One region of the Actinomadura sp. NTSP31 genome, then DNA from elsewhere that is predicted to be linked to it. Evidence: riboswitches for the same ligand, from Rfam matches in the RefSeq annotation. Region 1 holds a riboswitch; each other region holds the start of a gene.
The links. Region 1 has a riboswitch for cyclic di-AMP ahead of ACA514_RS28980 (NlpC/P60 family protein). Riboswitches for the same ligand answer to the same signal wherever they lie in the genome.
Positions count from the first base shown of each region.

Region 2: it holds a riboswitch for cyclic di-AMP, as region 1 does, so the genes downstream of both, ACA514_RS21790 (CHAP domain-containing protein) here and ACA514_RS28980 (NlpC/P60 family protein) in region 1, are expected to answer to the same signal.
Region 3: it holds a riboswitch for cyclic di-AMP, as region 1 does, so the genes downstream of both, ACA514_RS17545 (CHAP domain-containing protein) here and ACA514_RS28980 (NlpC/P60 family protein) in region 1, are expected to answer to the same signal.
Region 4: it holds a riboswitch for cyclic di-AMP, as region 1 does, so the genes downstream of both, ACA514_RS15565 (NlpC/P60 family protein) here and ACA514_RS28980 (NlpC/P60 family protein) in region 1, are expected to answer to the same signal.

Region 1 covers NZ_JBGNUT010000019.1:16,397-23,861, reverse strand. Annotated here, with positions in the region: gene typA (translational GTPase TypA) at 1-1,505, opposite strand, end outside; cyclic di-AMP (ydaO/yuaA leader) riboswitch at 1,713-1,839, shown strand; gene ACA514_RS28980 (NlpC/P60 family protein) at 1,847-2,875, shown strand; gene ACA514_RS28975 ((deoxy)nucleoside triphosphate pyrophosphohydrolase) at 2,888-3,256, opposite strand; gene ACA514_RS28970 (Mut7-C RNAse domain-containing protein) at 3,303-4,076, opposite strand; gene ACA514_RS28965 (amidohydrolase family protein) at 4,130-5,419, opposite strand; gene ACA514_RS28960 (MarR family winged helix-turn-helix transcriptional regulator) at 5,481-6,005, shown strand; gene ACA514_RS28955 (ribonuclease domain-containing protein) at 6,113-6,520, shown strand; gene ACA514_RS28950 (NlpC/P60 family protein) at 6,565-7,465, opposite strand, start outside.
Region 2 covers NZ_JBGNUT010000012.1:183,087-190,551, reverse strand. Annotated here, with positions in the region: gene ACA514_RS21795 (FG-GAP-like repeat-containing protein) at 1-3,089, shown strand, start outside; cyclic di-AMP (ydaO/yuaA leader) riboswitch at 3,370-3,522, shown strand; gene ACA514_RS21790 (CHAP domain-containing protein) at 3,539-4,246, shown strand; gene ACA514_RS21785 (hypothetical protein) at 4,445-5,047, shown strand; gene ACA514_RS21780 (hypothetical protein) at 5,399-5,596, shown strand; gene ACA514_RS21775 (AAA family ATPase) at 5,735-7,465, shown strand, end outside.
Region 3 covers NZ_JBGNUT010000009.1:139,187-146,651, reverse strand. Annotated here, with positions in the region: gene ACA514_RS17575 (helix-turn-helix domain-containing protein) at 152-400, shown strand; gene ACA514_RS17570 (CopG family ribbon-helix-helix protein) at 551-727, shown strand; gene xerC (tyrosine recombinase XerC) at 705-1,883, shown strand; tRNA gene ACA514_RS17560 (tRNA-Pro) at 1,986-2,059, opposite strand; gene ACA514_RS17555 (hypothetical protein) at 2,173-2,853, shown strand; gene ACA514_RS17550 (PP2C family protein-serine/threonine phosphatase) at 2,964-4,880, shown strand; cyclic di-AMP (ydaO/yuaA leader) riboswitch at 5,364-5,521, shown strand; gene ACA514_RS17545 (CHAP domain-containing protein) at 5,532-6,341, shown strand; gene ACA514_RS17540 (CDP-glycerol glycerophosphotransferase family protein) at 6,543-7,465, shown strand, end outside.
Region 4 covers NZ_JBGNUT010000008.1:60,769-68,233, forward strand. Annotated here, with positions in the region: gene ACA514_RS15555 (LacI family DNA-binding transcriptional regulator) at 1-118, opposite strand, end outside; gene ACA514_RS15560 (LuxR C-terminal-related transcriptional regulator) at 552-821, shown strand; gene ACA514_RS15565 (NlpC/P60 family protein) at 1,205-2,182, opposite strand; cyclic di-AMP (ydaO/yuaA leader) riboswitch at 2,186-2,377, opposite strand; gene ACA514_RS15570 (amino-acid N-acetyltransferase) at 2,618-3,148, shown strand; gene ACA514_RS15575 (RDD family protein) at 3,154-3,996, shown strand; gene ACA514_RS15580 (RDD family protein) at 4,004-4,627, shown strand; gene ACA514_RS15585 (Lsr2 family protein) at 5,563-5,886, shown strand; gene ACA514_RS15590 (ATP-dependent Clp protease ATP-binding subunit) at 6,239-7,465, shown strand, end outside.

The DNA.
Region 1 (7,465 bases):
GACCGGTCGGCGACCAGCGAGCCGGACGGCCGGGTGCGCAGCTCGCCGAACCACGGCTCGTAGGACTCGAACACGTGGTGCGCCATGCCGGTGCCGCGCGTCTCGGTCATGAACTCGGTGCGGAACCCGATCAGGCCGCGCGCCGGGACCAGGAACTCCATCCGGATCCAGCCGGTGCCGTGGTTGGTCATGTGCTCCATGCGGCCCTTGCGGACCGCCATGAGCTGCGTCACCGCGCCGAGGTGCTCCTCGGGGATGTCGACGGTGAGCCGCTCGACCGGCTCGTGCTTCTTCCCGCCGATCTCCTTGGCGACCACCTGCGGCTTGCCGACGGTCAGCTCGTAGCCCTCCCGGCGCATGTTCTCCACCAGGATCGCGAGGGCCAGCTCACCGCGGCCCTGCACCTCCCAGGTGTCCGGGCGCTCGGTCGGCAGCACCTTGATCGACACGTTGCCGACCAGCTCCCGGTCGAGCCGGTCCTTCACCATCCGGGCGGTGACCTTGGTGCCCTTCTCGCGGCCCGCCAGCGGGCCGGTGTTGGTGCCGATCGTCATGGAGATCGCCGGCTCGTCCACCGTGATCAGCGGCAGCGGGCGCGGGTCCTCCGCGTCGGCGATGGTGTCGCCGATCATGATCTCCGGGATGCCGGCGATCGCGATGATGTCGCCCGGCCCCGCCTCGTCGGCGGGCTTGCGGGCCAGCGCCTCCGTCATCAGCAGCTCGGTGATCCGCACCTTCTCGATGCTGCCGTCGTGCCGGCACCAGGCGACCTGCTGGCCCTTCTTGATCGTCCCGGCGTGCACCCGGCACAGCGCGATCCGGCCGAGGTAGCTGGAGGCGTCCAGGTTCGTCACGTGCGCCTGCAGCGGCGCGTCCGGGTCGTAGGACGGCGCCGGGATCGTCTCGGTGATCACCGAGAACAGCGGCTCCAGGTCCTCGCTGTCGGGCATGCCGCCGTCGGCGGGCTTGGCCAGCGACGCGCGCCCGGCCCGGCCCGAGGCGTACACGATCGGGAAGTCGATCTGCTCCTCGGTGGCGTCGAGGTCCATGAACAGCTCGTACGTCTCGTCCACGACCTCGTCGATGCGGGCGTCGGGACGGTCGGTCTTGTTCACCACCAGGATCACCGGCAGCTTGGCCTCCAGGGCCTTGCGCAGCACGAACCGGGTCTGCGGCAGCGGGCCCTCGCTGGCGTCCACCAGCAGGACGACGCCGTCCACCATGGACAGGCCGCGCTCGACCTCGCCGCCGAAGTCGGCGTGGCCGGGCGTGTCGATGATGTTGATGGTCATGCCGTTGTGCCGGACGGCGGTGTTCTTGGCGAGAATGGTGATGCCCTTCTCGCGCTCCAGGTCGTTGGAGTCCATGACGCGGTCGTCGACGTCCTGGTTCTCGCGGAAGGCACCTGACTGCCAGAGCATGGCGTCGACCAGCGTCGTCTTGCCGTGGTCGACATGGGCGACGATCGCGACGTTCCGGAGGTCGTCGCGCGTGGAGATGGGCATGCGGGCTCGCCTTGCGTGAGAGTTCGGGAGTCGCCGCAGACGCGCGGCTGCCTTCATTCTACTTGCCGCACGGCGCAACCCGCTCCGAGCCGCCCGTCCCGTCGCTCCCAGCGGCCCCGATTGGCCATCTTTGCCCATCCTTTGTAATCTTCCCGAGATCCGGTCGTCCGGAGCCCCACCCCCCGGGGCTGCGGCCGGACCGCCGAATCCACCGCGGCACCCACCCGCGGACGAACCGGGGACCCATCCCCCTGGGGTGAATCGACGCACGTCGTAGGGCGACTCCTGGCCCGAACCCGTCAGCTAACCCGGTAGGCGAGCAAGGAGAGGAGAACACCGGCTTGGCACCGGACCCCCGTTCCCGGCGGCGCATCGCGCCCGCCGCGGCAGCCGGCGTGCTGCTGGTCGCCGGCCTCGGCGCCACCGCGCCCGTCGCCGCGCACGCCGCGACCCCCTTCGGCCCCGCCGCCGCACCGTCGGCCACCGGCACGCCCAGTCCCCTCCCCACCACGGAGAAGGGCCTGAAGCAGAGCCTGAAAGAGCTGAACGACGAGGCGGAGACGCTCACCGAGCAGTACAACAAGACGCGCGTCGACCTCGGCCACGCCGTCAAGGCCGAGCAGGCCGCCGCCAAGTACGCGCAGCAGCTGGTCAAGCAGACCGCGCCCGCCCGGCAGCGGCTCGCCCAGCTGGCCGCCGCCAACTACATGAGCGGCGGGCCCGACGCGATCTTCAGCTCCGGCGGCAGCGCCGACAGCCTGTCCGACTCCGCCTACCTCCAGCAGAACCAGGCCACCACCGTCCTCGCCCTGCAGAAGCAGGTCGACCAGGCCGAGGCCGCCCAGCGCGCCGCGCAGGACCGCACCGAGCAGGTCAAGCAGGCCCAGGCCAAGGTGCAGACGGCGCGCAAGGCCGCCAAGGCCAAGGTGGACGAGGTCGTGAAGCGCCTCGACAAGCTGACCACCACCCACACCACCGACCCCAAGTCCGGCCTCACCGCCACGATCAAGGGCTCGGACCTGCCCGCGAAGATGGCCCGCAAGGCCCTCACCAAGCTCGGCAGCCCCTACGTCTGGGGCGCCGCCGGCCCGAGCTCCTTCGACTGCTCCGGCCTCGTCGTCTGGGCCTACGCCCAGGTCGGCAAGTCGGGCCTGCCGCACTACACCGGCGACCTGTACCAGCTCGGCAGCAAGGTCTCCCGCGGCTCGCTGCGCGCCGGCGACCTGGTGTACTTCGGCAGCAACCTGCACCACATGGGCATCTACGTCGGCGACGGCAAGTTCCTGCAGGCCCCGCAGACCGGCGATGTGGTGAAGATCTCCAAACTGTCCACCCGGTCCGACTACGCGGGCGCGAACCGGATCTCCTAGGGAGCCGCCGCCTCAGCGCAGGTCGGGTTCCAGTTCGGCGATGACGGGGCGGTCGCCGGGGAGCCAGGCCACGTCGTACAGATCGTCGCGGGCGAGCCAGCGCAGGGCCAGATGCTCCAGGGCCTGCGGCTCGCCCTCGACGATCTCGGCGGTCCAGACGCGCAGCAGGGCGCGCTCGCTCAGCCGCCAGTCGCCGCCGACGCGGCGGAGCGGGCGGATCTTGATCGCGAGCTCCTCGTGGCACTCGCGGACCACGGCGTCCTCGTCGGACTCGCCCGGGTCCACCTTGCCGCCCGGCAGCTCCCAGCCGCCGGCCATGTGCGGCGGTTCGGCCCGCTGGGCGGCGAGCAGCCGCCCGTCCCGGATGATCGCCGCGCCCACGACTACCAGATCGCCGATGGTGACCAGCCCCTCCCGTTCCGCCCGGTCATTCTGAGACGGCGGGTTCCGCCCGGACGGTTCCGGTGCGGGCCGCCTCGACCTGACGGGTCGCCGCTTCGACGATCTTCTCAAGGCGGTCGCCGTGGGCGCCGCGCCAGTACACCTGGCCGCAGTCGGCGCAGCGGCCGTAGACGTCGTAGCTGCGGCGGGTGCCCGCTTCGAGGTCCCGCTCGACCTCCTGCTTGTCGACGGGGAGCAGGACGCCGTTGCAGGCGGTGCAGCGCGTCCAGGGGCTGAGGACGGGCGCGAAGCGGTCCAGGAGGTCGCGGAGCTGGTCGTCGGGGCGGGAGCCGCGGACGTAGGCGCCGAACCAGAGCGCGCGGCGGCGCAGGAGGCCGCGGTCCTGGGTGAGCAGGACGCGGCGCTCCGCGTTCGCCTGGACGACGAGCGCCGGGTCGTCCATGTCGTTGTGGTAGGCGGTGTCGAGGCCGAGGAGCCGCATCCGGCGCGCCAGCGTGCCCAGGTGGACGTCGAGCAGGAAGCGGGGCGCCTCCTGGCCGGGCTCCAGCGGGACCGGCTGGGGGCGGGGCACGGCGTCCACGCGGACCTCGTCGCCGGCGGACGGGCGGGCGGACGCCTCGGCGGGCTCGCCGCCGACGGTCAGCCGGCCGACCTCGGGGAGCGGGACTCCGAGCGACTCCACGACGTGCCCGAGCGTCGACGTCCCGTCCCACGGCACCCGGCGCAGCGGTTCGCGGCGGGCGGCGGGCAGGAACATCAGCAGGTCGTCGGCGATGCGGACGCGTATCTCGGACTCCACGCCGCCAGCATGCCACGCGGCGCCGACGGTCCTCGCCGGATTTTCCGGCGGCGTCAGGCGGCGGCGAGGCGGCCCGCCGCCGACTCCAGCGCGCTCAGCAGGGACGGAACGTCGTGGCCTTGCAGCACTCCGGCCCGCTTCACGACCCGGCCGCCGACGATGACCGTGTCGACATGGCGCGTCTCGGCGGACAGGACGACGGCCGCGATCGGGTCGTGCGCCGCCGCCATCCCGAGGCTGTCGGTGCGCAGGACGATCAGGTCCGCCTGCTTGCCGGGCGTCAGGGACCCGGTGACGCCGGCGAGCCCGGCCGTCTCGGCGCCGCCGAGGGTCGCGGCGCGGAGGGCCTGCGCGGTGGTGAACCAGGTGCCGGCGCCGCCCGGGCGGGCGCGCTCCAGGAAGTAGGCCGCCCGCATGACGCCGAACATGTCGCCGGGGCCGCTGGCGACGGTGTCGGCGCCGAGGCCGGTCGGGACGCCGGCGGCGTGCGCGCGTCCGGTGGCCGGGTCGCCGATGCAGAGGGCCGCCTCGACGCCGGGCGTGGCGGAGACGGTGCCGCCATTGGCGGCGATCTTCTTGAACGCGTCCTCGGTGTAGAAGTTGGCGTGCACGTACATGGCGGGGTGGCCGAGCAGGCCGTTGTCCTCCAGGAACGCCAGCCCCCGCGCGGCGCTCTCGGCCCCGTGGCCTCCCATGTGGACGGTGACCGGCAGGTCCAGGTCACGGGCCAGCCGCCATTCGGCGAGCGCGCGTTCCTCGCCGGCGATCTCCGGGCCGAGCGCGGCCAGCCACATCGACACGGTCCCGGCCGGGGCGTCGAAGTACTCGCGGCGGACGCGGGCCGTCTCGGCGGCGAGCGCGTCGAGGTCGCCATTGCCGCCGTAGCAGTAGCCGAACACGGCGCGGACGCCGGACGCGCGGAGCGCGGCGATGTCGGCGCCGGTGTGGTCGGGGCTGAACATGATGTGCGACCAGTCGACGACGGTCGTGATGCCGGAGTCGAGGCACTCCAGCGCCCCGGCGAGGGTCCCGGTGTAGACGTCGTCGGGACGGTAGCGCGGTGCCAGTTCGCCGAGGACGCGCCGCAGGTAGGCGGGCAGCGTGCTGTCGGGGAGGATCGCGCGGATCGCGGTCTGCCAGGTGTGCCGGTGGGTGTCGACGAAGCCCGGCATCACGATGCGGCCGGTCGCGTCCAGCACCTCGGCGCCGGGCGGCGCGGCCAGCCCGGGGCCGACGGCGGCGATCCGCCCGTCCTCGACGAGCACGTCCGCGCGTCCCAGGACGCTGGGTGCGGGAGCGGTGTCGATGACCGTGCCGTTGCGGAGAAGCAGGGAGGTTGTCATGGCTCGAAGCTTAAAGAAAAGCTTTTTAAAAAGCAATGGAGTGGACGAGTATCCTCGGGATGTGCGCGATGACGACGGCGGGCCCCGCGACGAGGTGGACGAGCTGGCCGCGGCCTGGCGGCGGGACGGCCTCGGCGAGGACGTCATCGCGATGCTGGAGGTCAGCAAGCGCGCCGCGCGCATCGGGGCGCTCGTCCAGCAGGCGCTGCGCGGGGAGCTGGCCGACCTCGGCCTCACCTACGCCGAGTTCGAGGTGCTGACCGCGCTGACCAGGGCCGGCGAGCCGTACCGGCTGCGGCCGAGCGAGCTGACCCGGTCGGCGTTCCTCACCTCCGGCGGCACCAGCAACGTGCTTCAGCGGCTACAGAAGGCCGGTTACATCGAGCGGGAGGCCAACACCGGCGACGCCCGCAGCCGCTTCGTCCAGCTCACCCCCGAGGGGCTGCGCGTCACCGCCCTGGCGCTGGACGCCTCGGCGCGCGCGCATAGGGAGGCCATGGCCGGGGTGCCCGAGGAGGCCGTCCGCGACGCGGCGGACGCGCTGCGCGACGTCCTGCTGGTGATCGGCAAGCGGCGGTTCCGTTGAGCAACCGCCCGATGCGTGCCGAATCACCGGTGACGCACTCGGCAACTTCGACTGAACTGCCGGGATCGGCGGTGACGCGGGAGGCGGTGCGGGGCGACACTCGCCCTATGAACACCCCCCGCCACAGGTTCCGCCGGGCGCTCCTGCCGGCCGCTCTGCTCATCGCGGGGCTCACCGCCCCCGCGGCGCACGCCGCCACCGCCACCGCCCCGTCCACGACCTCCGTCTCCCCCGTCTGCGAGTCGACGCTCCCGTCGCAGGCCGACGACACGATCGCACTGATCGACCGGGGTGGACCGTTCCCGTATCCGCAGGACGGCGTCGTCTTCCAGAACCGGGAAGGGCTGCTGCCGAAGGAGCCGCAGGGCTACTACCACGAGTACACGGTGAAGACGCCGGGCAGTTCCACGCGGGGCGCCCGCCGCATCATCACGTCCGACCATCTCGGCCATGACGGGATGTACTGGACGCCCGACCACTACAGCACGTTCTACGACGTCGACTTCGGCTGCTGAGCGTCCCCGGCCGGCGGCCCCGGCGACGTGCGCCGCCGGCCGGGTCAGCCGCCGGGCTGCTGCGCGGCCAGCTGCGTGACCTTGCCCTTGAGCTGCGGGCTGGCCAGCGGGCGCGTCACGCCCACCCAGTCGGGGCGCTTGTAGGTCTTCACGCCGATCGCGGGCACGCACGACGAGCAGCTCGCCACGATCATCTTGCCCTTGCCGATCACCATCCCGACGTGGCCGGGATTGTTCGCCGACGTGCCCGGACCGGAGTTGAAGAACACCAGGTCGCCGGGCTGCTCCTTGCCCTTTTCCACCTTCAGCCCGAACGGCCACTGGTCGAACGTGGTCCGCGGGATCGGCAGCCCCGCCGCCCGGTAGGCGGCCTGGACGAGGCTGGAGCAGTCCCACGCGTCCGGACCGGTCGCGCCGAAGACGTACGGCTTGCCGCGCTGCGCCAGCGCGAACGCGATGATCTTCTGGACGAGCTCGCTGGCGTTCGCCGGCAGGTCGTTGTCCTCGCAGTTGACCCCGTTGGACTGGACGGCCTCGAAGTCGCCGTTGGCGTAGCGCTTCGCCCAGGTCAGGACCAGGTTCACGTAGTCCCACGAGTGGTTGTACTGGAAGATCGCGGTCTTCATCCGCTGCGGGGCGCCGTTGTGCTTGAGGTAGGCGGCGGCGGTCGGGATCGCATCGGCCGGGTCGTAGCGGTTCTTCTTGCCGTCCTTGTTCCCGTCCACCGCGAACGACGTGAACGTCGGGGCGAGGAACTGCATCGGCCCGCCCGCGCCCGCGTAGTTCTCGCCGCTGTGCACGCCCGCCGCGTTCGACGTCCCGTGCTCGGTCTCGACCTCGCCGATGCCCGCCAGGACGTTCCACGGGATGCCGTAGTCCTTGCCGGCCTTCTTGTAGAGGTCGAGGTAGTCCGCCGGGATCGCCTTCGCGTCGCCCGCCTCCGCC
Region 2 (7,465 bases), on a different contig from region 1:
GCGTCAACGGCGAGCAGCACGCCCTGTACTCGTTCCTGCCGAAGTGCGCGCCGAACGCCAAGGACCCCGAGAACGCGTCCGGGATGTCGGTCGACAAGGCGTGGCGCGAGTACACCACCGGATCGCCGGACGTCGTCATCGCCTATGTCGAGGGCGGCGTCAACTGGCACAACGGCGACGCCGCCGAACTGGCCGACAAGGTGTTCCTGAACACCGGCGAGCTGCCCAAGCCGGACGGTTCCTCCGCCTACGACAAGGACGGCGACGGAGCGGTCACCGCCGCCGACTACGCCCAGGACCCGCGCGTCAAGGACACCAACGGCAACGGGCGCGTCGACCCCGAGGACCTGATCGTCGCCTTCTCCAACGGCAAGGACGACGACGGCAACGGCTTCACCGACGACGTCTCCGGCTGGGACTTCTACGAGCACCAGAACGACCCCGCCACCTACGACTCCACGTACGGGCACGCCAACGGCCAGATGAAGACGCTGGCCGCGCAGACCGACAACGGCGTGCAGGGCGCCGGGGTGTGCCCCCGCTGCCGGATCCTGCCCGTCCGCGCGGGCCAGGAGGCCCTCGACCGGACGGACGACCTGGCGCAGGCGTGGCTGTACGCCGCGCACATGGGCGCGAAGGTGATCGTCAGCACCACCGCCGACCTCGGCTACTCCGCCTACATGCGGCAGACCGTCGAGAAGCTGTGGCGGGACGGCGTCGTCATGGTCGAGGCCAGCAACGACTTCGACTCCACCGATCACCAGGGCGGCATGTTCTGGCCGCACGTCGTCCCGGGCAACGGCCTCGTCCCGAACAGCAAAGGGGTGCCGGACCCGCTGGCCAACACGCTGACGACCACCTACCGGACGCGCTCGGGCCAGACGTCGTTCGGCGCCAAGGCGATGTTCTCCGTGGCCACCCAGGGCGGTTCGACGTCGGAGTCGACGCCGACGACCGGCGGGGTGTTCGGGCTGCTGCTGTCCTACGGGATCCAGGCGGGCCGGCCGCTCACGAACGAGGAGGCCGTCCAGGTGCTGCGCGCGACCGCCTCCGACATCGACGACCCGTCCCTGCCCTGGCCCGGCAAACCCGGATGGGACCGGCAGTACGGGTACGGACGGCCCAACGTCGCCAAGGCCATGCAGGCGGTGAAGGACGGCGCCATCCCGCCCGTCGGCTCGATCACCGGCCCCGACTGGTACGCGCTTTACGATCCGACGACCACGAAATCCGTCGATGTCACCGGGTATGTCGCCGCGCCACGGTCGTCCGGCTACCGGTACGAGCTGGAGTGGGCGCCGGGCATCGAGCCGTCCGACGGCGCCTTCACGGAGGCCGGTTCCGGTTCGGGCACCTCACCCCACGACGGGCGGATCGGCACGCTCGACCTGTCGCGGGTCCCGGAATCGGTGTGGAACAAGCCGTACAAACTGTCGGACGACAAGGCGCTGTCGGCCAGCGAGCAGTACACGGTCACGCTGCGGCTGCGCGTATGGGACGCCTCCGGCCGGATGGCGGAGGAGCGGCGCGCGATCGCCGTCCACCACGATGCCGCCCTGCGCGCCGGATTCCCCAAGAAGCTCGGCGTCGGCAACGAAAGCCAGCCCGCGATCACCGAGCTCCAGGGCCGGAAGGCGATCGTCTACGCCGACGGCGACGGCCGCGTGCACGCCCTCGACGGCGCGTCCGGCAAGGAGCTGCCCGGCTGGCCCGCCACGACGCTGCCGACCGTCCCGCAGCGCACCTACCCCGGCATCGACCCCGGTCATGAGCCGGTCGTGGCACCGGTCGCGATCGGGGACCTGTTCCACGACGGCCGCCGGGAGGTGGTCGTGACCAGCACCACAGGCCGCACCTATGCCTTCGACGCCTCCGGGCGGCTCCTGCCCGGCTGGCCGAAGACCCTCGACGCCGGGGTGGTGCCGCCACCCGTCCCGCGTCCCGCCCTGGAGTACACCAGGCTGCCCGTGCGGGGCGCGACCGCCTCGCCGGTCCTGGTGGACCTCGACGGCGACGGGCGCCTCGACGTCGTCCAGACGGGCTGGGACGGGCGCGTCCACGCCTGGCGCCCGGACGGCTCCGACCTGCCCGGCTGGCCGATCGAAGTGCGCGCGGGCAACGGACCGCCCGCCGGGTACATCCGGATCGACGACCACAAGCTGCCCGGCACCCCCGCCGTCGCCGACCTCGACGGCGACGGGAAGCCCGAGATCGTCCTCCGCTCCCAGCTGTCGGACAGCAAGGGCGGCGGAGAGCAGTTCTACGGCGCCAACTACGCCTTCGCCTTCCACGCGGACGGGACGCCCGTGCCGGGCTGGCCCGTCCGGCTGTCATCGGTCATGACCTTCTACGGGAGCGCCCAGGAGTTCATCACCGAGGGCGTCAACCAGCCCGTGACGGCCGACGTGGACGGCGACGGCAAGGACGAAGTGGCCACGGGTCCGTCGTTCGGCCCCACCTACCTGATCTCCGGCACCGGCAAGATCCTGCGCGACTTCGGCCCGCTCGCCAACCCCGCCCTGGACCCGTCCGCCGTGCTCGGCGGCCATCTGCCCGCCGACGTCCCGCTCTCCTTCACCACCTCCGGGGCCTTCGGCCGGTTCGGGCCGCTGAACCGGCTGGGCTACACCGAGGGCGGATCGGGGGCCGCGTCCCTGGTCGCCGCGCTGCTGTTCCCCGGCAGCGGGCAGCCGATCGGCAACTACCAGCGCGGCTACGACGCCGCCACGGCCCTGCCCGTGCCAGGCTTCCCGCAGCGCCGCACGGGCCTGGCCTTCCTCGGCTCGCCGATCATCGTGGACGTCACCGGCGACGGCCGCGCCGAGGTCGTCGGCGGCGGCGACACATCCACTTTGCACGCCTTCGGAGGGTCCGGGCAGGCCGCCGGGTTCCCGCTGTTCACCGGCGGCTGGACGATCTGGTCCCCGTCCGCGGGGGATCTGGACGGCGATGGTAAAACCGATCTTGTTGTCTCCACCCGCGAGGGTTACCTGTTTGCGTGGGCAACCGCAGGTAAAGCCGCGGGCCCGCAGTGGTCCACCTACCACCACGACGACCGGCGTACCGGGCGATACGGCCCCCCGGATTGACCCGCCGGAGGCCCCGCATCCCTCCAGGCGCGAGATCATCCGAACTTTTTTTGGTGCCGGCGGACTGGCCGTGAGCCCCCGCGTGGTGGGGGTTTTGGGTTGTCTTTGCTGGTGGGCCTGTGGTTTGGGGTGGGCTTGACGAAATATGGGGTGGGTTGAACCTGTTGTGGATGTGTGACCGACGGGGAAGCCCGTCCGGGGCGCCCGCTTCGATCTGACGAAGGGCGCATCGAGTCCCTGATCATCAGGACGGCCGATCAAGGCACGTCCGCCGCCGAGTCCGCACACAGCGCCGATCTTCAAAGGCCACGCGGAGCCGGGGACCCACCGAAACACCGGGGTGAATCCGCACCCCCGCATGCGCGGGGTGACGGTAGGGCCACTTCCACGCCCGAACCCGACAGCTAACCCGGTAGGCGGACTGGAAGAACCTCAGGAGAACCCTTCTCATGACCGCTCCCACCTTCGATCTGACCAAGCGCATCGGCACCCGTGTCGCCGCCGGCGCCGTGCTGTCTGTGGCCGGCGCGTTCGGCATCGCCTCCCTCACCCCGGCGGCGCACGCCGACACCAAGCCCGCGCAGCCCGCGAACACCGTGCACGTCGCCGCCGTCTCCAAGGCCGACACCAAGGGCGCCGAGGGCGCTGCGGCCGGTGCCAGCAGCGGTAAGGCCGGTGCTTCGGCGCAGGACGTGATCAAGCTGGCGCGTACCCAGGTCGGGACGCACGAGGACGCCTCGGGTAACAGCAAGTTCAACGACTGGTACGTCGATTCCTCGCTGGGTCAGCTCAACGCCCACCGGATCGGTGCCAAGAGCGCCTCGGTCTACAAGGGCCAGTCCTGGTGCGACATGTTCGTGTCCTGGCTGGGCCAGAACACCGGCGCCAAGGGCATGGGCGCTGACGCCTACACCGTCAGCCACGCCCAGTGGTTCAAAAAGACCGGCCGCTTCGGGCAGACCGCCAAGCCCGGCGCCGTGGTGTTCTTCGCCTGGAACGGCGGCGGCATCAAGGGCATCGACCACGTCGGCATCGTGGTGAAGGACAACCACGACGGCACCATCAACACCATCGAGGGCAACACCGGCAACGCCGTCAAGGAAAAGGTCCGCGACACCTCCACCGTCGCCGGCTACGGCTACCCCGAATACCGGTAACCCCGGCGGGGCCGCACCACGGCCCCCCGCCCTCCCCCTTTCTTCCCGCACCGTCCAGTGGTGCTTCCCCCCTTCCTCCCCCCGCGCGATCACGACCGCGTGCCGCGCACCGGACCCCGTCACGCCCGAACGGTGTGACTCCTCATGCCCTGAGCGGCGTGACCCCCCGGTGCCTGGACCACCGAGCGAAGGATGCACATGCAGCAGCGAGCCATCGACACCGCCCTGTCCGCCCTGACCGGTACCGCCCTGGCGGGCCTGCTGGTCGCGGGCGTGGCGGTCGAGAGCGCCCACGGCGCCCCGGCGGACCAGCCGATGGCGCACCACACCACCTCCCAGCAGGCGACCGGGCACCACACCACCGGCCACACCACCGGCCACACCGCCGGCAAGGCCGCGACCAAGACCCGCGGCGTGCTGTCGGGCAGCACCACCGCGTCCTACTTCTGGGACGACGGCTCGGGTGTGAACGGTGACACCGGCGCCCCCGCCAGCGGCAAGCCGATGCAAAAGGGCCTGTTCGCCAGCCCCAGCTGGCCCATGAACACCAAGGTCAAGGTCACCTACAACGGCCGCAGCGTCACCGGCTTTGTCGGCGACCGCGGCCCCGGCGAGCCCTCGCACCGCGGTGTCATGCTCGACCTGGACACCTACACCTTCCGTCACCTGGTCGACGGCCACAAGCCGAGCAGCAAGTACGACACCGGCACCTCGGTCGGCCACCTCAAGGGCGTCAAGTACCAGGTCCTGTCCTGGGGCCACGGCGCCGGCAAGAAGGGCACCCCCAAGCCCCTCGGGTAACGAATGAACGAAAAGGGCGGCATCCCACTCGGGATGCCGCCCTTTTCGCGTCCCGGGTCGCGCCGTCAGGAACTTGAACCCCGAACTCGTCACCGACAGCGGCGTCACCGAGCTGCTTCCGGTGGTGGTGACGTCCCAGCACGCGCTGCCCGGGCTGGGCGGTCGGCTGCTGGATCTGGACGTGCTGCGCCCAGCCGAGGCACGCGAGATGCTGGGGCGGCTGCTGGCGCTGCACGTCGGCGTTCCCGATCCCGCCTCACCGAGCAGGTCGCGGGCACCGAGCGGCTGGTGGGGTTGTGCGGCGCTGCCGGCCGCCCACCCCGCAAACCCCTGGCCGCCACCCTGGCGCGGTTGGAGGCCGCAACGATGCTCACGGCCCGCGACCTCGCCCGGGGGCTCGACATCACTCGGACCAGCGCCGACTCCGTCGACGGCACGCCGAGTGGAGATCCTGCGGCGCCGCCGTTCCCGATCGCCTTCCTGGTCATCGCCGAGCATCTGGCGGCCCCGCCGGCACGAGAATTCGAAGATCGATTCGGCATGGCGTAAACAATCTTGTGGGGGTTTAATGAGGCAACGGGGCCGTTGGTGCAGTCCAAGCCATGAGATACGCGTCGGAGAGCGGATGCGCGGCCTATGAGTGTGGACGGTCGGTCGACCGTGGGGCGGATCGTGTCGCCCTTGCTGGTGGGACGGGACGCCGAGATGGCGCGGCTGCTGGCCGCGGTCCACCGGGCCCCCGCGGCGGTGGTGATAACGGGCGAGGCCGGCATCGGCAAGACGCGGCTGGTGGCGGAGATGGCCGCCCGCCCGGAGCTGCGCGGCGTACGGGTGCTGACCGGCACGTGCCGCTCGATCCGCGAGCCGTTCCCGCTGGGCCCGATCGTCGAGGTCCTGCGCGACGCGGGTCCGGCGCTGGCCGGGGCGGAGCTGTCGCGTGTCGCGGGCGCCCTGCGGCCACTGCTGCCGGAGCTGGAGGACGTGCTGCCGCCCGCGCCGCAACCGCTCGGCGACCGGGCCGCCGAACGGCACCGGATCTTCCGCGGGCTGGCCGAGGTGTTCGCGGCGCTCGGCCGGGCGGTGCTGGTGGTGGAGGACGCGCACTGGGCGGACGAGCAGACGCTCGAGTTCATGGACTACCTGCTGGCGGGCCCGCCGCCCGCGCTCTCGGTGGTGGTGACCTACCGGGCGGAGAACGCGGGGCCCGACCTGCGGCTGGTGACGGCACGACCCGCGCCGCAGGTGACGCGCGTCCTGCTGGAGCTGGACCCGCTGGACGTGGAGCGCACGCGCGAGCTGGCGCAGGCGATCCTGGGCGCCGAGCGGATCACCGAGGAACTGGCGGTCTTCCTGTGCGAGCGCGGCTCGGGTGTGCCGCTCGCCGTCCAGGAACTGCTGGCACTGCTGCGCGAACGCGGCACGCTGGCGTGGCGGCGGGGCCGGTGGGCGCGCAGGATCGTCGCGGAGCTGGACGTGCCGGTGCGGGTGCGCGACTCGGTGCTGGAGCGGGTGGCGCGCCTCTCGGAAGGCGCGCGGGCGGTGGCGGAGGCCGCGGCGGCCCTGATGACCGACGTCCCGCAGGCGGTTCTGCTGGCGGCCTCCCGGGGCGGCACGGCCGACGGTCTGGACGAGGCGGTCGAATCGGGCCTGATCGCCGAACGCGGCGCGCACTTCGGGTTCCGGCACGTGCTGGCGGCGCAGGCGGTGTACGAGGGCATTCCGGCCACGCGCCGCCGTGCCCTGCACGGCCGTGCCGCCGACGCGGTCCGGAACCTGGACCGGGTGCCGCTCGGCGTGCTGGCGCACCATCTGCGCAAGTCCGGCCGTGAACGGGAGTGGGTCGAGGTCGCGGTGCGGGCCGCCATGCAGGCGATCGAGCTGCGGGACGACGCGGAGGCCGTCCGGCTGCTGGAGGGCGTGCTGCGCGACGCCGACCTCACCCCGGTCCGCCGGGCGGAACTCGCCGTCCTGCTGGCGCGGGCGTCGTTCGAGATCCTGCACGTGCCCGATCTGCGCGAGGTCTTCACGCGCGCGCTCAGCCCGGGCCTGCCGCGGCGGCTGTGGGCCGAACTGCGTTTCCGGTACGGCCTGCATCTGGACGCGGTGGGCCTCGACCCGGACGAGAAGTGGGCGACCGTCCTGGAATCGGTCGAGGACCTGGACCGCCGCTCGGGTCTCGCCGCGTGGGCGATGCTCGCACTCGGCATGCCCACCGAGCCGACCGGCCTGGACGTGGCCGAACGCGCGCGCTGGATCGACCGGGCCATCGCGATCGTGCCGGACATCGAGGACTCCGCCCAGCAGCAGTTCGTCCTGGGCAAGCTGGCGATGGCCAGGTTGATCACCGGGGATCCGCGCTGGACCGACCTCGCCGCCCGGATGCGCTCCGGCCCGGCCGAGCTCGACTCGCGGCGGGCG
Region 3 (7,465 bases), on a different contig from region 1:
CAAGCCGCTGCCCCAGACCGGCCGCCATTCGGCGGCTGGCAATCCACCAGCGTCCTCATCCGGGCCGCTCGAGGCCACATCGACTTCTCCGCCTTCCTGTTCGTCAACGTCGGCGACGGCTTCGAACACCCCGTCACTTGGCCCTGCATCCGTGACCGAGTCGGCTGCGCGTGTCGCCGCCAGAACGCTGCGGGCAAGCCAGGTGCCCACTGAAGAGAACCCGGAAGGGCAGACGCTCCAGGTGTACACGGTGAAGCAGGTCGCGGAGATTCTGCAGGTCGGCCGCGACCAAGTGTTCGCTCTGCTTCGAACCGGGCGTTTGCGCAGTATCAAGATCGGGCGGCTCCGCCGGATCACCGCTCAACAACTCGCCGACTTCGTCGCCTCAGTCGAAGAGTGATGTGCACTCGGTGTAGTGCTTGCGCTACGGTGTGCTACGCATCCGTCTCGGGCCTCTCCGATGAGGGCCCGAGGTTCGCTTCTTGATAACTCCACCGACGCGAGCGCGATCTCACCTCGGCACACGCAACTGGCGAGAGGAGATGCACGCATGGCCGACGACAGGACGACCCTGCCTGCGGTGCGGGTGGACATGGCGTTCAAGCAGCGCCTTGCCACGTACGCGGAGTCGCAGGAACGCGACGTGTCCTGGGTCATCAGGAAAGCGATCAAGGAGTATCTCGACCGACGCGAGGAGCGATCGATTGAGCAAGATCTTGATCGGTAAGTACGAAGGAACCATCTACCAGGAGAAGGGGGGATACACCGGAGCCGTGGCCCTCGGCTTCGGGCCGGACGGCAAGCGCAAGCGGCTCAAGCGGAAGGGGAGGACCAAGAGTCAGGTTCTGGACAGGCTCAAGGAGGCCGTCGCCGACCTGGAATCGGGGGTCAAGACTCCCGTGAACTACACGGTCGGGGATGCAGTCGAGGGCTGGCTCGCCAAGGGTCTCAGAGGCCTCGACGACGACACGGTCATCAACTACCGGAGTCTCGCTCGCAAGCACGTCATCCCGCTGATCGGCAAGCCCAGGCTGGGGGATCTGCGGGCGGACGACGTGGACGCCTGGCTCGACGGGCTCACCGATTCGCTGTCCACCCGGACCCTGCGGCTCGTGCACTCGATCCTCAAGCGCGCGATCCGGCAGGCGCAGGCGCGGGACATGGTCGTGCGGAACGTGGCCGAGCTGGTCAAGACGCCCAAGGGCCTGGCCGGGCGTCCGAGCCGGGCTCTCACGCTCGATCAGGCTCAGGCCGTTCTCGAGGCGGCCAAGTCATCGCGACTGCACGCCTACGTCGAGGTCAGCCTCCTGACGGGCGTCCGTACTGAAGAGGCGCGGGCGCTGCGATGGGACCACGTCGTGGCGTGGGTCGACGAAGAAGAATGGCGGCCGGTGGTCAAGGCCGGCTTCGATCACGACAGGTTCGCCATCTACGTGTGGCGGTCTGTGCGGGCCGGTGGCGACACCAAGACCGAAAAGTCGCGCCGGACGCTGGAACTCCCACTACGGGCGGCGGAGGCTCTGCGCAAACACCACACGCGGCAGGCCGCGCAGCGGCTCAAAGTGGGGGAGGTGTGGCAGGACAACGGCCTGGTGTTCTGCTCGACGAGCGGCCGACCGCTGGACGCAGCCAACGTGCGGCGGGCGTTCCGGCTCATCACCAAGAAGGCGGGGATCGGGGAGACCTGGTCGCCGCGGGAACTGCGTCACTCGTTCGTCTCGATCATGAGTGACGGTGGGCTGCCCATCGAGGCGATCGCCGATCTGTGCGGGCACTCCTCGCCGGCGGTCACCGGGGAGGTCTACCGGCATCAGCTGCGGCCGGTGATCACCAAGGGCGCGGAGGTCGTCGACGCGGTGTTCGGTCCGAGCAAGTCGGCGTAGATCGGGTGACGGTGGCTCCCCTTTTGGCTCCCCATCGACCTTCAAGATCGAAAAAGGGCTCCGGAGTGATCTCCGAAGCCCCTCTGACCTGGTCTTTCTCTGTCGGGACGGCGGGATTTGAACCCACGACCCCTTGACCCCCAGTCAAGTGCGCTGCCAAACTGCGCTACGTCCCGGTGCCCGCCGCAGCGGGCGTGATTACTCTAGCGCAGTCTGGAGGGTCGTGCGTACCGGGTTCTGGGCGGGGTGCGGTGAGGTGCGGGCCTCGTGGGCGGTCTTCGATCTGGCGGTGGGGCGCACGGTCGTGGAGCGGCGGCCGGCGGAGGTGTTCCGGGCGGCGTCGGTGGTGAAGATTCTCTTGGCGCTCGACTGCTTGCGGGGGCGCGTGGTCCGGGGGAGGGACCGGGAGCTGGTGGAGGCGATGCTGCGGGCGAGTGATGACGCGGCGGCGGACGAGGTGTGGGAGCGGGGCGGGCGGGCGGAGGTCGTTGAGCGGATGGTGCGGCGGATCGGGTTGCGGGAGACGGTGCCGCCGCCGGAGGGGATGTCCGGGTGGTGGGGATACACGGGGATTAGTGCTGGGGATGTCGTGCGGGTTTATCGGTATGCGGTGGGGGTGCCGGAGGGGCGGTTCGTTCTGCGGGAGTTGCGGAGGATGGCCGTGCGGGGCGCGGACGGGTTCGATCAGGTCTTCGGCATTCCCGAGGCGTTGCCCGGAAGGTGGGCGGTCAAGCAGGGGTGGTCGGGGTTCGAGGACGTGCCGGACGGGCGGCCGGCGCCGGAGGCGCTGGGGCTCGGGCGGCCCGCGCTTCATACGACGGGGCTGGTCAGGGGCAAGATCGTCGTAGTGTTGACCTTGCATCCGGAGGGGACGTCCGCCGAGGTGGCGGCGGGGCGCGTGACGTCGCTGGCCGGGCATGTGATGCGGGTCACAGGGACGCCCATGGGTTCGTTCCCGGAAGGTCAGTGAAAGCGGTCTTATCGGGGCGAAAAGAAAAAGACGGGTAAAGATCCGGGCTGCTAACGAAGATGGCGGCCAACGGACCTTCGCCGACGTATGTAGCTTTTTTCTCCCAGGGCATGAAACGCCGAATGGGGGACTGGGTGTCGGAAGCGGACGGCACGTGGGGACCGCCCGGAGTGCACGCGGCGGACCTCGAGGGGCTGCGGGGGGCGGCGCACGACCGCGCGGTCATGGCCGAGGCGCGCGTGGTGCTGGCCCGGCGGCTGGGGGTGCCGCCCGGCGAGGCCCTGCAGCACCTCATCTGGCTCGCCCGCGACCTGGAGATGGAGCTGCCGGAGGCGGCGGCCATGGTCGTCCAGGGCGGGGGCGCCGGGACGGAGGGCGCGGTGGTGGCCGGGAGGCGGCCGCCCCGCGCGGAGGGCACCGCCCAGCGGGGCGTGGTGTCCGAGGCTGAGGACCTGCTGCACCGGCTGGCGGCCGAGGACACCGACGGGGACGACGGCCTCATCGCGGGCCTGCCCGCGGACCCGGTGGCGCGGGGGCTGCTGGAAGGGACCCTGGACTCGGCGGCGCACCTGGTGCCGGTGCGGGGCCCGGACGGCGAGGTCCAGGACTTCCTGTACGCCGAGCTCAACGGGGCCGCGCGCGACCTGTTCGGGCGCGGCGCCGAGGAGCTGACCGGGCTGCGGCTGCTGCGGACGGACCCGGGCGCGGCGCTCAGCGGGCTGTTCGAGGAGTACGTCGCGGTGCTGGAGGGCGGGACGACCCTGGACCGCGACTCGATCATGTACTCGACCGTCCAGGGCGGGCTGTCGCGCTCGTCGCGGATGAGCGTGCGGTGCGTCCAGGTGCCGACGGGCGTCTGCGCCACCTGGCGGTACCACTCCGGCGAGGACCGCAGCGCGCGCCGGCTGGAGCGGGTGGAGCGGCTGGCGCTGATCGGGTTCGGCGAGTGGGACCTGGTCACCGGGCAGGCGGACTGGACGCCGCAGATGCTGGCCAACTACGGGCTGGGCCCGGACGAGGTGCCGCCCGCGCCGCACGACCTGCCGAAGGTGGTGGCCGAGGACGACCTGCCGCTGGTGGAGGAGGCCGTCCAGACGATGTTCTCCCGCCGGGAGCCGGTGGAGGCCGAGCACCGGGTGATCGGCAAGGACGGGGCGCCGCGGCATCTGTGGGTGTTCGCCGAGCCGGTGCTGGACGACGCGGGGCTGCCGGTGTCGATCAACATCGTGTCGCAGGACATCACGCGGCGCCGCGGGGTGGAGCGGGCGCTGGCGGAGACGCGCCGGCAGATGCTGAAGCAGCAGGCGCGCACGGCCCAGGAGCGCAAGGTGGCGGTGACGCTGCGCCGGGCGATCCTGCCGGACGAGGAGGAGGTCGGGCAGCTGCCCGGGCTGCGCGTGGCGATCCGCGCGCTGGCGGCCGAGAGCACGGCGCGGATCGGCGGCGACTGGTTCGCCACCCGGGTGATGCCGGACGGCCGGGCGCTGTTCGCGATCGGGGACGCGGCGGGGCACGGCCTGCCGGCCGCGGCCGCCATGGCGCGCAGCCGCAACGGGCTGCTGGGCCTGTCGTGCACGGGCGAGCCGGCGGGGCGGCTGGTGGGCTGGCTGAACGAGCTGGTCGGCAGCATGGACCCGCCGGCGACGGGCACCGCCCTCGTGGGGCATTACCGGCCGGACCGGCACGTCATGGAATGGACGTGCGCCGGGCACCTGCCGCCGATCCTGGTGCGGGACGGCCACGCCGAGCCGCTGGAGGTCCATCGCGACCCGCTGCTCGGCGCCCTGCCGGACTGGGAGTACAAGACGATCTCCACGGAACTGCGGCCGGGGGATCTGATCTTCCTTTACACCGACGGCCTGGTCGAGCGCCGCGACGCCGATCTGGACGAGCGGATAGCGCGGCTCACCGGCATTCTGCGGGATTCCTCGGCGGGGCCGGAGCTGGCGCTGGACGAGGTGCTCGCGCGGATGGAGCACGACCGGGCGGCCGACGACACCACGATGTTCGCCCTGCACGTGGAGTGACCATCCCCCTGGTCGGGGCCGGCCGGCGGCCGGGGGTGATGCACAGCACACCGGCTCGGGAAGGCGGGGCCGGTGTGATCTGCGACGCGCGCCGGTCCGGGTCCGGGCGACCGAGTCCGCCCGGCGCCATTTGATCATTTTACCTTTTCGGGCGCTCGCGGCGGTTATCGGCATCGCCCTTCCCATAAGGGTTTCCGGCGCCCCGGAGAAAGATCGCAGAGACCGCGCGCCCGGGGGTGCTCGATCATCTCGCGGAGGGGTGCTGACCAGGCAAAAGATCCTTTTGCTCCTGGTTTGCTTTTCCGCTGAGCATTGGTACCTTCTTTCCCGAATCACGCAGCGCGTTCCATGCGTTGCACGCCGGCCGCTTCCATGCGCGGCCGAGGGTCGCGGAGCGGGCTCCGCACGCGACGCGCGCCACACGATGCGCGCCCTCCTCGAGATCAGTCGCTGAGATACATCCGAATATCCGGCACCGCGTTCCGCGGTGCGAGGCCGAGTCCGTCCAGGTCCACCCGACCGGACGGAGCCGGGGACCCAAGGTTCCAGGGGTGAATCGGCGCGTCCGTCAGTACGCGCCGTAGGGCTCTTCCATGCCCGAATCCGTCAGCTAACCCGGTAGGCGTCATGGGAGACAAGGAGATTCCCTGCATGACCGGTCGTTTCGATCGTCTTTTCGAGAACATCGCCCCCCGACTGAGCGCGCTGCGCCTGAACGGCGCCGCCCCCCGCGCCGCGCTCGCCCGCATGAGCCCCGAGGACCGGGCCGTGGGCGTCGCCGTGGCGGGTGTGATGGCCGGGGCGGTCGGGCTCGCGATCTTCAACCCCCTGAGCGGGGACACCGCGTCCGCCGAGACCCCCGCGCAGGCCGCCGCCGCGGTCAGCCGCGAGGGGGCGGTCGCCGGCAGGTCCGAGCACGTCAAGTCCGAGCGGTCCGAGTCCGGGCGCTCGGCGCGCAAGGCGGGCACGGTCGCCGCGTCGACCGTGATCAAGCTGGCGAAGTCGCAGGTCGGCGTGGAGGAGGGCCGGAACGGGTCCACCAAGTACGCGGACTGGTACGCCTCCACCCCGCACGCCGCGGTGACCGCCCGGCGCGACGGCGGCAGCGTCGGCGACTACAAGGGCGCCGAGTGGTGCGACATGTTCGTCTCCTGGCTCAGCGCGCAGACCGGCGTGCGGAACATGGGCTGGGACGCCTACACCGTCCAGCACGCCAGTTGGTTCAAGGACGAGGGCAAGTGGGGCACGAAGGCCCGCCCGGGCGCGGTCGTGTTCTTCGACTGGCAGAACGGGTCCCGCGGCGGGATCGACGGCATCGACCACGTCGGCCTCGTCGTCAAGGACAACGGCAACGGGACGATCAGCACGGTCGAGGGCAACACCGGCAATGCCGTCCAGGAGAAGGTCCGCGACAAGTCCGAAGTCGTCGGCTACGGATACCCGGACTACGCCAAGTCCTGATCGTCGCCACCGCGCGGAAAAGATCGTTTCGTGCGGAAAGAAGGCGCCCGGTTCCGGCCGGGCGCCTTTGGCGTTCCCGGGTGATCTGCCGGGTCCTGTCGGGTAATGCTAAGCATTGACAGCTTTTGATCAGAGTTGGCCCTTGACGCCTCCTTGCGGGAAAGGAATCCCTGCACGCCGAGGAGCGGAAGGGGATGGCCCATGCGGGTGCGCCCGGATGTCAGCGTGGTGGTGATCGCCTACAACGACGCCCGGCGGCTGCCGCGGGCGGTCGCCTCGTCGCTGGCGCAGTCGCTGGGCGGCGTCGAGACCGTGGTCGTCGACGACGCGAGCACCGACGCCACCGGGGAGGCCGCCGACCGGCTCGCCGCCGCGCACCCCGGCCGGGTCCGGGCGGTGCACCTGCCGGTCAACTCCGGGGGCTGCGGCCGGCCGCGCAACGTCGGCGTCGAACGCTCGGACGGCCGGTACGTGATGTTCCTCGACAGCGACGACCTGCTCGACCCGCACGCCTGCCTCAACCTGCTCTCGGCCGCGCAGGAGAGCGGCGCGGACCTGGTCTCCGGGCGCTGCGACCGGGTCTTCCTGGACCTGCCCGAGAACGCCAAGGACCGGGTCCGACCCTGGTATCCGTGGCTGTACCAGCGGAGCACGGTGTACGGGTCGCTGGAGGAGAACCCCGACCTGCTCTACGACACGCTGTCGACCAACAAGCTCTACCGGCGGGACTTCCTGGAGGACGGCGCGCTCCGGTTCGTCGAGCGGCTGCACTACGAGGATTTGCTGTTCAGCGCCGAGGCCTACTTGGCGGCGCGACGCACGGCCCTGATCCCGCACCGGGTCTACAACTGGCTGGTCCGAGACCGGACGGTGATGCCGACGATCTCCAACCGGCGGGACGAGCTGCACAACTTCGCCGACCGGCTGGAGATCCACCGGCGCATCGACATGCTGTTCGAGCTGCGCGGCGCGGACGGGCTGAAGCACGCCAAGGACGTCAAGTTCGTCAATCACGACCTGCTGCTCTACCTGCGCGAGCTGCGCGACCGCGACCCGGTCTACCGGGCCCGGTTCCTGGATCTGGCCGCCGGCTACCTGGCCGGGCTGGACCCGGTGGTGTTCGA
Region 4 (7,465 bases), on a different contig from region 1:
CGCGGACACGGTCACGGGTAGCTTCGGCCACGAGATCTGGCCGGTTTAGGACATTCGAAACGGTCCCAACTGAGACCCCGGCACGCCTCGCGACCTCGCGGATACTGGTCTGTGGCAAGTCGCTCCTCGTCCGCCCCGGTGGTGTTTCCCCAGGTAGTTGGGCTTTCCTGTGTCAATCCCCGAAAACCCGGTCACGCAATGCGACCATCCGGGCACAGATAGCACGTAACCAGCGCTTGACGGGCCGGATCCGGCCGCCTAGCGTTCCGAGCCGAAGCGTAGCTTGAAACGATTCACGATCTTCGTCCGCGGCGAGATCCGGTGAGTCCAGGGAGGAAGGACGGGTTCGGAACGGCGAGCCAGACCCGCCCCTGCCAACGTGGCCAACGAGTGAATCGTCACCCGGAGTTCCCCCGCAAGCCCCCGCAATCGGCCTAACGGCCACCTCCGGCCAAGCTTCGCGAGACAGCAAAGGAACCGAACCGATGATCTAGTCCGGAAGGCTCCGGACCCGGCAACCCAACGCATGCAGATCGAGGCCCAACCCGTGCCTGTGCAGCGGACGGCTGCATCCCCGCGGTCATCAACCACGGACGAGGGAGGACGGAGTGGAAACAGCCACACTCGATTTCGGGCTGAGCGACGAGGAGATCAGGTTGCTCTCCCAGATCGCCAGCGGTGTCACCGCTGATGTGGCGGCGCGCAAGCTGGAACTGAGTGCACGAACACTGCGCCGCCGGTTGCGCAACATCTGCGACCGGCTGGAGGTCAACACCCCTATCGAGGCCGTGGTGTGGGCGGCCCGCAGGCAGCTCATCTAGTAGCGCGACTCGACGACGCCCGTCAGGGGACGGCGGGCGTCACCCGGAAACCAGCCCGACCGGAAGCAAGTCCAGCGATGCGAACTCGTCCGACCCCGCAGCGGCGGCGCCGAACCCCTGACAGGTAGGTCCCTGGCAGAAGCGCCGCCGCGGGACGAGTTCATTGCTTTGCCCTTGGCGGTCGGCCCTGGGGGGCCTCCCTTCGGCGGGCAAAGCGGCGATCGCAGCATCGCTCCGACTCGCCCTGGGGGCTCGCTGCGCGATCAGATTCTCGCAAGCTCGAATCTGGCTTCGCATGCGATCGCAACGCTCAGGTCCGCCCGGGCTCGGGTTAGGACGCGTTTCCGTTGCGGTCCTGCGGGGTCGCGGTTGTTGGCGGGGGGTTACGCGACTCGGACTACGCCGGCTATGGGGCGGCCGGACAGGGACGCTATGCGGACCACGTCGCCGGTATGGGGAGCGTGGATCATCTTGCCGCCGCCGACGTACATCCCCATGTGGTGCAGGTCGGAGTAGAAGAAGATCAGGTCGCCCGGCCTCATCTGGCTCTCCGAGACGTGGGTCCCGGCGTTCCACTGGCTGCCGGTGTAGTGCGGCAGGTTGATGCCGACCTGCTTGTAGGCCCACATCGTCAGGCCCGAGCAGTCGAACGTGGTCGGGCCCGCCGCGCCCCAGACGTACGGGCTGCCGAGCTTGGCCATCGCGTACCGCAGCGCCTGCGCGGCCTTGCCGTCGCCGATGACGGGCAGCTTCGCCAGCAGGGCCGGGTCCTTCTTGACGGCCTTGCCGCGGACCTTCTCGTAGGCGGAGGTGACCTTCTTCTTCTGCTCGGTGAGCTGCGTCTTCAGCTGCGTCACCTGCTGGGTGCGCTCCTCCGCGGACTTGCGCGCGCGCTGGGCGGACTGCATCGCCTGCATGAGGCCGAGGACCTGGGTGCTGTCCTGGGTGGCGAAGTAGTTGAGCGTCGCGGCCTGGTCCAGAACGGCCTGCGGGTCCTGGGCGGAGATGAACGAGACCGTGGGGTCGGTGCCGCCCTGCATGTAGCTGGTGGCGGCCAGGGCGCCGACCTTCTCGCGCAGGCCCTCCAGGGACTTCTGCTGGCGCGTGGCGTTGGTGGCGGCGACCTTCGCCGCCCGCTGCGACTGCTGCAGCTTCACCTTCAGGCCGTTGTACTGCTCGGTGAGCTGCTCCAGCTGGTCCGCGAGCTTGACCGCCTGGTCCTTCAGCTCCTTGGCCGACGGGTCGGGGTCCGCGTGCGCGATGGGGAACGAATGGGGGGCCACCACGTGGGGTGTGATGGAAAGGGCGGTGAGCGCGCCGGCGATCGTGAGCGCCCGGACGCGGAAACGAGCCGTCCGCACCAAATCTCCTCTCCTTGTCCGCCTACCGAGTTAGCTGACGGGTTCGGGCCGGAGCAGCCCGTCCGCTACCGCGCGCGGATATGGGTCCACGCGGCTGCGGATTCACCCCAGACGGCATCGGCGGGGGCGGTCCCCCGAACGCTCCGAAAGTGGGTCCCCGGCTCCTCGGGGCGCCGGCTGCGGCCCGTGGACTCGGCGGTGCGGCCTCCGTTTCACGGAAGGCCGACGTCAGAGCGGGACACTAACGGAACCGCCAGGGGATGCCAACCAGAACATGCGAATTCGCAGGTCGTGGCGGACGGTGCGCGGGGTTAACGCCGGGTTTGACGGCCCTTGGCGGGCCGGCGGGAAATCTGGGGCCAGTGCGGTGCGGTGGGTCCGGCACGGCCGCCGGTGGCAGGGAACGGGCGGGGTGTTCGGTAACCTCGCCTGTTTGTGGAAGTCGTGATCAGGCGTGCCCGTACCGCCGACGTTCAGGGGATCCGCAGGCTGGTCGATCTGTACGCCGGGTCGGGGCGACGCCTGCTCAAGAAGTCCACGGTGAAGCTGTACGAGGACGTCCAGGAGTACTGGGTCGCCGAGGACGTCGAGGGCGCGGGCCCCGGGGAGGCCGGCCCCATCGTGGCGTGCGGGGCCCTCCACGTGATGTGGGAGGACCTGGCGGAGGTCCGCTCGGTCGCCGTCGACAAGGGGTACGGCGGCCGCGGGATCGGGCACCGCATCGTCGCGCGGCTCCTGGAGACCGCGCGGGAACTCGGCGTCCGGCGGGTGTTCTGTCTTACCTTCGAAGTGGAGTTCTTCGCGCGCCATGGTTTCCAGCAGATCCTCGGTACTCCGGTGGCGCCAGAGGTGTACGAGGAACTCCTCCGCTCCTACGACGAAGGCGTTGCAGAGTTCTTGGACCTCGACAGGGTCAAGCCCAATACGTTGGGAAACACCCGGATGTTGCTTCGCCTGGAGGACTGACCCAGATGAGTGATTCCCCCAACCGCGGGCGGCCCTACCAGCCGCCGCAGGGGCAGGGTTCGTACGGACCGCCGCCCCCGTACCAGGGTTCCCCGCAATGGCAGCAGCCCGAGCGGCAGGGGCAGGCCCAACCGCCCGCGCAGCAGTGGCAGCAACAGCAGCAGCCTCCGTCCCACCAGCAGCAGTGGCAGAACCCGCAGCAGGACCAGTGGCAGCAGCCGTCGTACGAGTCCTATGAGCAGCCGGCCTACGACCAGTACGGCGGCGCCTCCGGCGGGGACATGCCGCTGGCGCCCATCATGCGGCGCGCGGGGGCCCGGCTCATCGACAACGCGCTCGTCGCGGTCTTCGGGTTCGCGCTCGTCCTTCCCATCACGATCGGCGCGTTCGGGCTGGGCAAGCCCGGCAGCAAGACGGAGGACGAGGGCGGCATCTGGAACTGGCCCATCATCTTCACGCTGTTCGCGGTCCTGTCGGTATTGCCGTTCATTTACGAGGCCGTACAGCTGTCCATGTGGGGCCGGACACTCGGCAAGCGCTTCTTGGGCATCGGTGTCGTCCAGGCCCGTCCCGCCGGGAACCCGCTGACGACGACGCAGGCCGTGTGGCGGGCCGCCATCACCCACGTCGCCTACCAGATCGGCGTCTTCTTCTTCCTCGTGCTGGCCGTGATGGTGTGGCAGTACTTCGCCTACGGGATGGTGCTGGTCTGGGCGGGTGCCCTGATGGCCTACCTCTGGGCCATCTGGGACCAGCCGCTGCACCAGGCGCTGCACGACCGCTTCGCCGACACCCTCGTCATCGACGAGCGCGTCGGGTACGGCGAGTACGCCGAGTACACGGAGTAGGTCCGCGATGGCGACATCGCAAACGCCGGCACAGGGGTCGGAGGAGCCGTCCGGGCCGGAGAGCGGCCTCCAGAACGACGGGTCCCCACCGCAGGAGGACGGGGACGGCCCGGCGCTCGCCGAGCCGGGGCAGCGCCTCCTGGCGCGCATCGTCGACACCCTGATCGTCGGCCTGCCCGTCATCATCGTGGTGAAGGAGTTCGTCTCCGGCCACCAACTCGACGTCGTCGCCCCGCCCGCCGTGGCCGGGTGCATGCTGCTGTACGAGGCCGTCCAGCTCGCCATCTGGGGGCGGACGCTCGGCAAGCGCTTCGCGGGGATCGAGGTCGTCTCCGCCGTCCCCGCCTTGCCCGGCCGTGAGGGCGCGGCCACGGGTGCGGAGGAGGCGGGGACCGCCCCGTCCGCCGCGGGCCCGCCGCAGGCGCCCTACGGCCGTCCGAGCGCCCTGCGGGCCGTCCTGAGGGCCGCGGTGTACGCGGTGCCGATCGCGCTCCGGCCCGTTCACATTCTCGGCCTTCTGGCGGGCGTGTTCTGGGTGGCGAACGCCGGGTTCATATACGAGGGGACGCGCCGCCAGGCCCTCCATGACAGGCTCGCCGGCACCCTGGTCGTAAAACGCCGCACGCCTTGATTCACGGGCGTTCCGCGGCTCTCTCCGACATACCGGTGCTGTGCCCCGCATACGCGCGGTGACGGTCCCGTCCTGATCGCGTCGGCCGCTTGTACGCCGGGCCGGCGGGAGTTTGGCGGGGATCCCCGTGTCGTTTCGGACACCGGGCTTGCACGGGCCAATGCCAGCTCGTTCCGGACACGTTCGGGTTACGGGCGAGATTCCCGGACGATGTGTCTCGTGCCGGAAGGCGCCTCCGGTTTGGGATCTGCTTCCGGCGGGCCGGGGACTCGGCCTTCATTGCGCCGGGCCACTTACTCCGGAGGGGACGCCAGTCTCACGCGGACCGGGGCAGGTGGCCGCTTTGTACCGCTTATCCACAGATTTCGGGATCGACTAGTGCCGATGGCGTTACGCTCCGGCGTCCGGCCGGGACTTCCGGGGTGCCGGACGGCAACAGATTTCGTCTCGGCCCCGCTGTTCGTCATCTGTCCACATCCCCCGGTGGCAGCCCCTGCGCCCCTGGTGGCGCGGCGTGCCGGTCCGCCGTGCATTCCTGGCGCCTGCACCGGTTAGTGCCGTTACGGCAGGGCTAATCGGCGGCAAGGGGTGCCGGTGTGCCGACCCTGTTATGGTCCGGGTGGGCACTTTTCCGGCCGCGGTCCTCCCGGCGGAAAGCCCGGCCGCCCCCATACCTGGTCCAATGCGCGTTCGACGCCCCAGGTCAGCGCCGTGCGCCGTGACGCCGGTCACGCCGAAATCCACAGGCCGGCGGTCCGCCGGAATTGAACGCGGCCCATCCGGGCGCGCCCGCCGTCCACCCGCCGCGCACCGGTGGTCTCGCCGATAGCCGCCGCCAACGGATGTTCATCCTGGACTTGAATTGTCATCGGCAGACTTCCCGGTATATCTTTGTCAACCGAATGCAGTTTGCTCCAGCCGAAAGGTCTGTCCCCATGGCACAGAAGGTTCAGGTGCTTCTCGTCGACGACCTCGACGGTGGCGAGGCGGACGAGACCGTAGCGTTCTCGATCGACGGCGCCTCCTACGAGATCGACCTCAGTGGCGCCAACGCTAAGAAGCTGCGGGATTCTCTCCTGCCGTTCGTGGAGAAGTCGCGCAAGGCGGGCACGGTCAACAAGCGGCGCCGCCAGCGTGGCGCGTCCAGCCGCGAGCGCAGCGCCGAGATCCGTGCCTGGGCCAAGAACAATGGCATCAAGGTCAATGAGCGCGGCCGGATCCCCGCGACGGTGATCGAGCAGTACGAGGCGGCGAACTGACCGCCCCACCCCGCCCCGGCGGCCCGTCTCCCTCCATGAGACGGGCCGTTCGCTTGTGGCGTAGCGTCCAGGTGGTTTCGCCTCCGCCGCCGCGCGGTAGACCAGGACATCACCCCCATCCGACGATCCTCGGACGCGACCCCGGACGACCTGCGGAAAGCCCCCGTTCGCTTGGGGCGTAGCGGGAACATGACGCACCGATGCGGTAGTTGGATGAGACTGAACAGCGCTTAGCTGGGGAACGTCTTCTGGTGGGAGTGCACCGGGCGGCCTCCTCGGGGCGGGCTAGCATGCGGAAGGACAGTTCCGGACGTTCCGGACTCTGCCCAACCGCTCTGTGAGGAGCGACGAGATGTTCGAGAGGTTCACCGACCGCGCGCGGCGGGTTGTCGTCCTGGCTCAGGAAGAGGCCAGGATGCTCAACCACAACTACATCGGCACCGAGCACATCCTCCTGGGTCTGATCCACGAGGGTGAGGGCGTCGCTGCCAAGGCCCTGGAGAGTCTGGGGATCAGCCTTGAGGCGGTCCGCCAGCAGGTCGAGGAGATCATCGGCCAGGGCCAGCAGGCGCCGTCGGGCCACATCCCGTTCACTCCGCGCGCCAAGAAGGTGCTCGAGCTGTCACTGCGCGAGGCGCTGCAGCTCGGCCACAACTACATCGGCACGGAGCACATCCTGCTCGGGCTGATCCGCGAGGGCGAGGGCGTGGCCGCCCAGGTGCTGGTCAAGCTCGGCGCCGACCTCAACCGGGTCCGCCAGCAGGTCATCCAGCTGCTGCACGGCTACCAGGGCAAGGAGCCGGCCGCCTCCGGCGGCCCCTCGGAGTCCGCGCCGTCCACCTCCCTCGTGCTCGACCAGTTCGGCCGCAACCTGACGCAGGCCGCGCGGGAGGGCAAGCTGGACCCGGTCATCGGCCGGGACAAGGAGATCGAGCGGGTCATGCAGGTGCTGTCCCGCCGCACCAAGAACAACCCCGTCCTCGTGGGCGAGCCCGGCGTCGGTAAGACGGCCGTCGTCGAGGGGCTGGCGCAGAAGATCGTCAAGGGCGAGGTCCCGGAGACGCTGAAGGACAAGCAGCTCTACACCCTCGACCTGGGCGCGCTGGTCGCCGGCTCCCGGTACCGCGGCGACTTCGAAGAGCGCCTGAAGAAGGTGCTCAAGGAGATCCGCACCCGCGGCGACATCATCCTGTTCATCGACGAGCTGCACACGCTCGTCGGGGCGGGCGCCGCCGAGGGCGCGATCGACGCCGCCAGCATCCTCAAGCCGATGCTGGCCCGCGGCGAGCTGCAGACCATCGGCGCCACCACGCTGGACGAGTACCGCAAGCACCTGGAGAAGGACGCCGCGCTCGAGCGCCGCTTCCAGCCGATCCAGGTCGCCGAGCCGTCCCTGTCGCACACGATCGAGATCCTCAAGGGCCTGCGGGACCGCTACGAGGCGCACCACCGCGTGTCGATCACCGACAGCGCGCTGGTCGCGGCCGCGCAGCTCGCCGACCGCTACATCAGCGACCGGTTCCTGCCCGACAAGGCGATCGACCTCATCGACGAGGCCGGCTCGCGGATGCGCATCCGC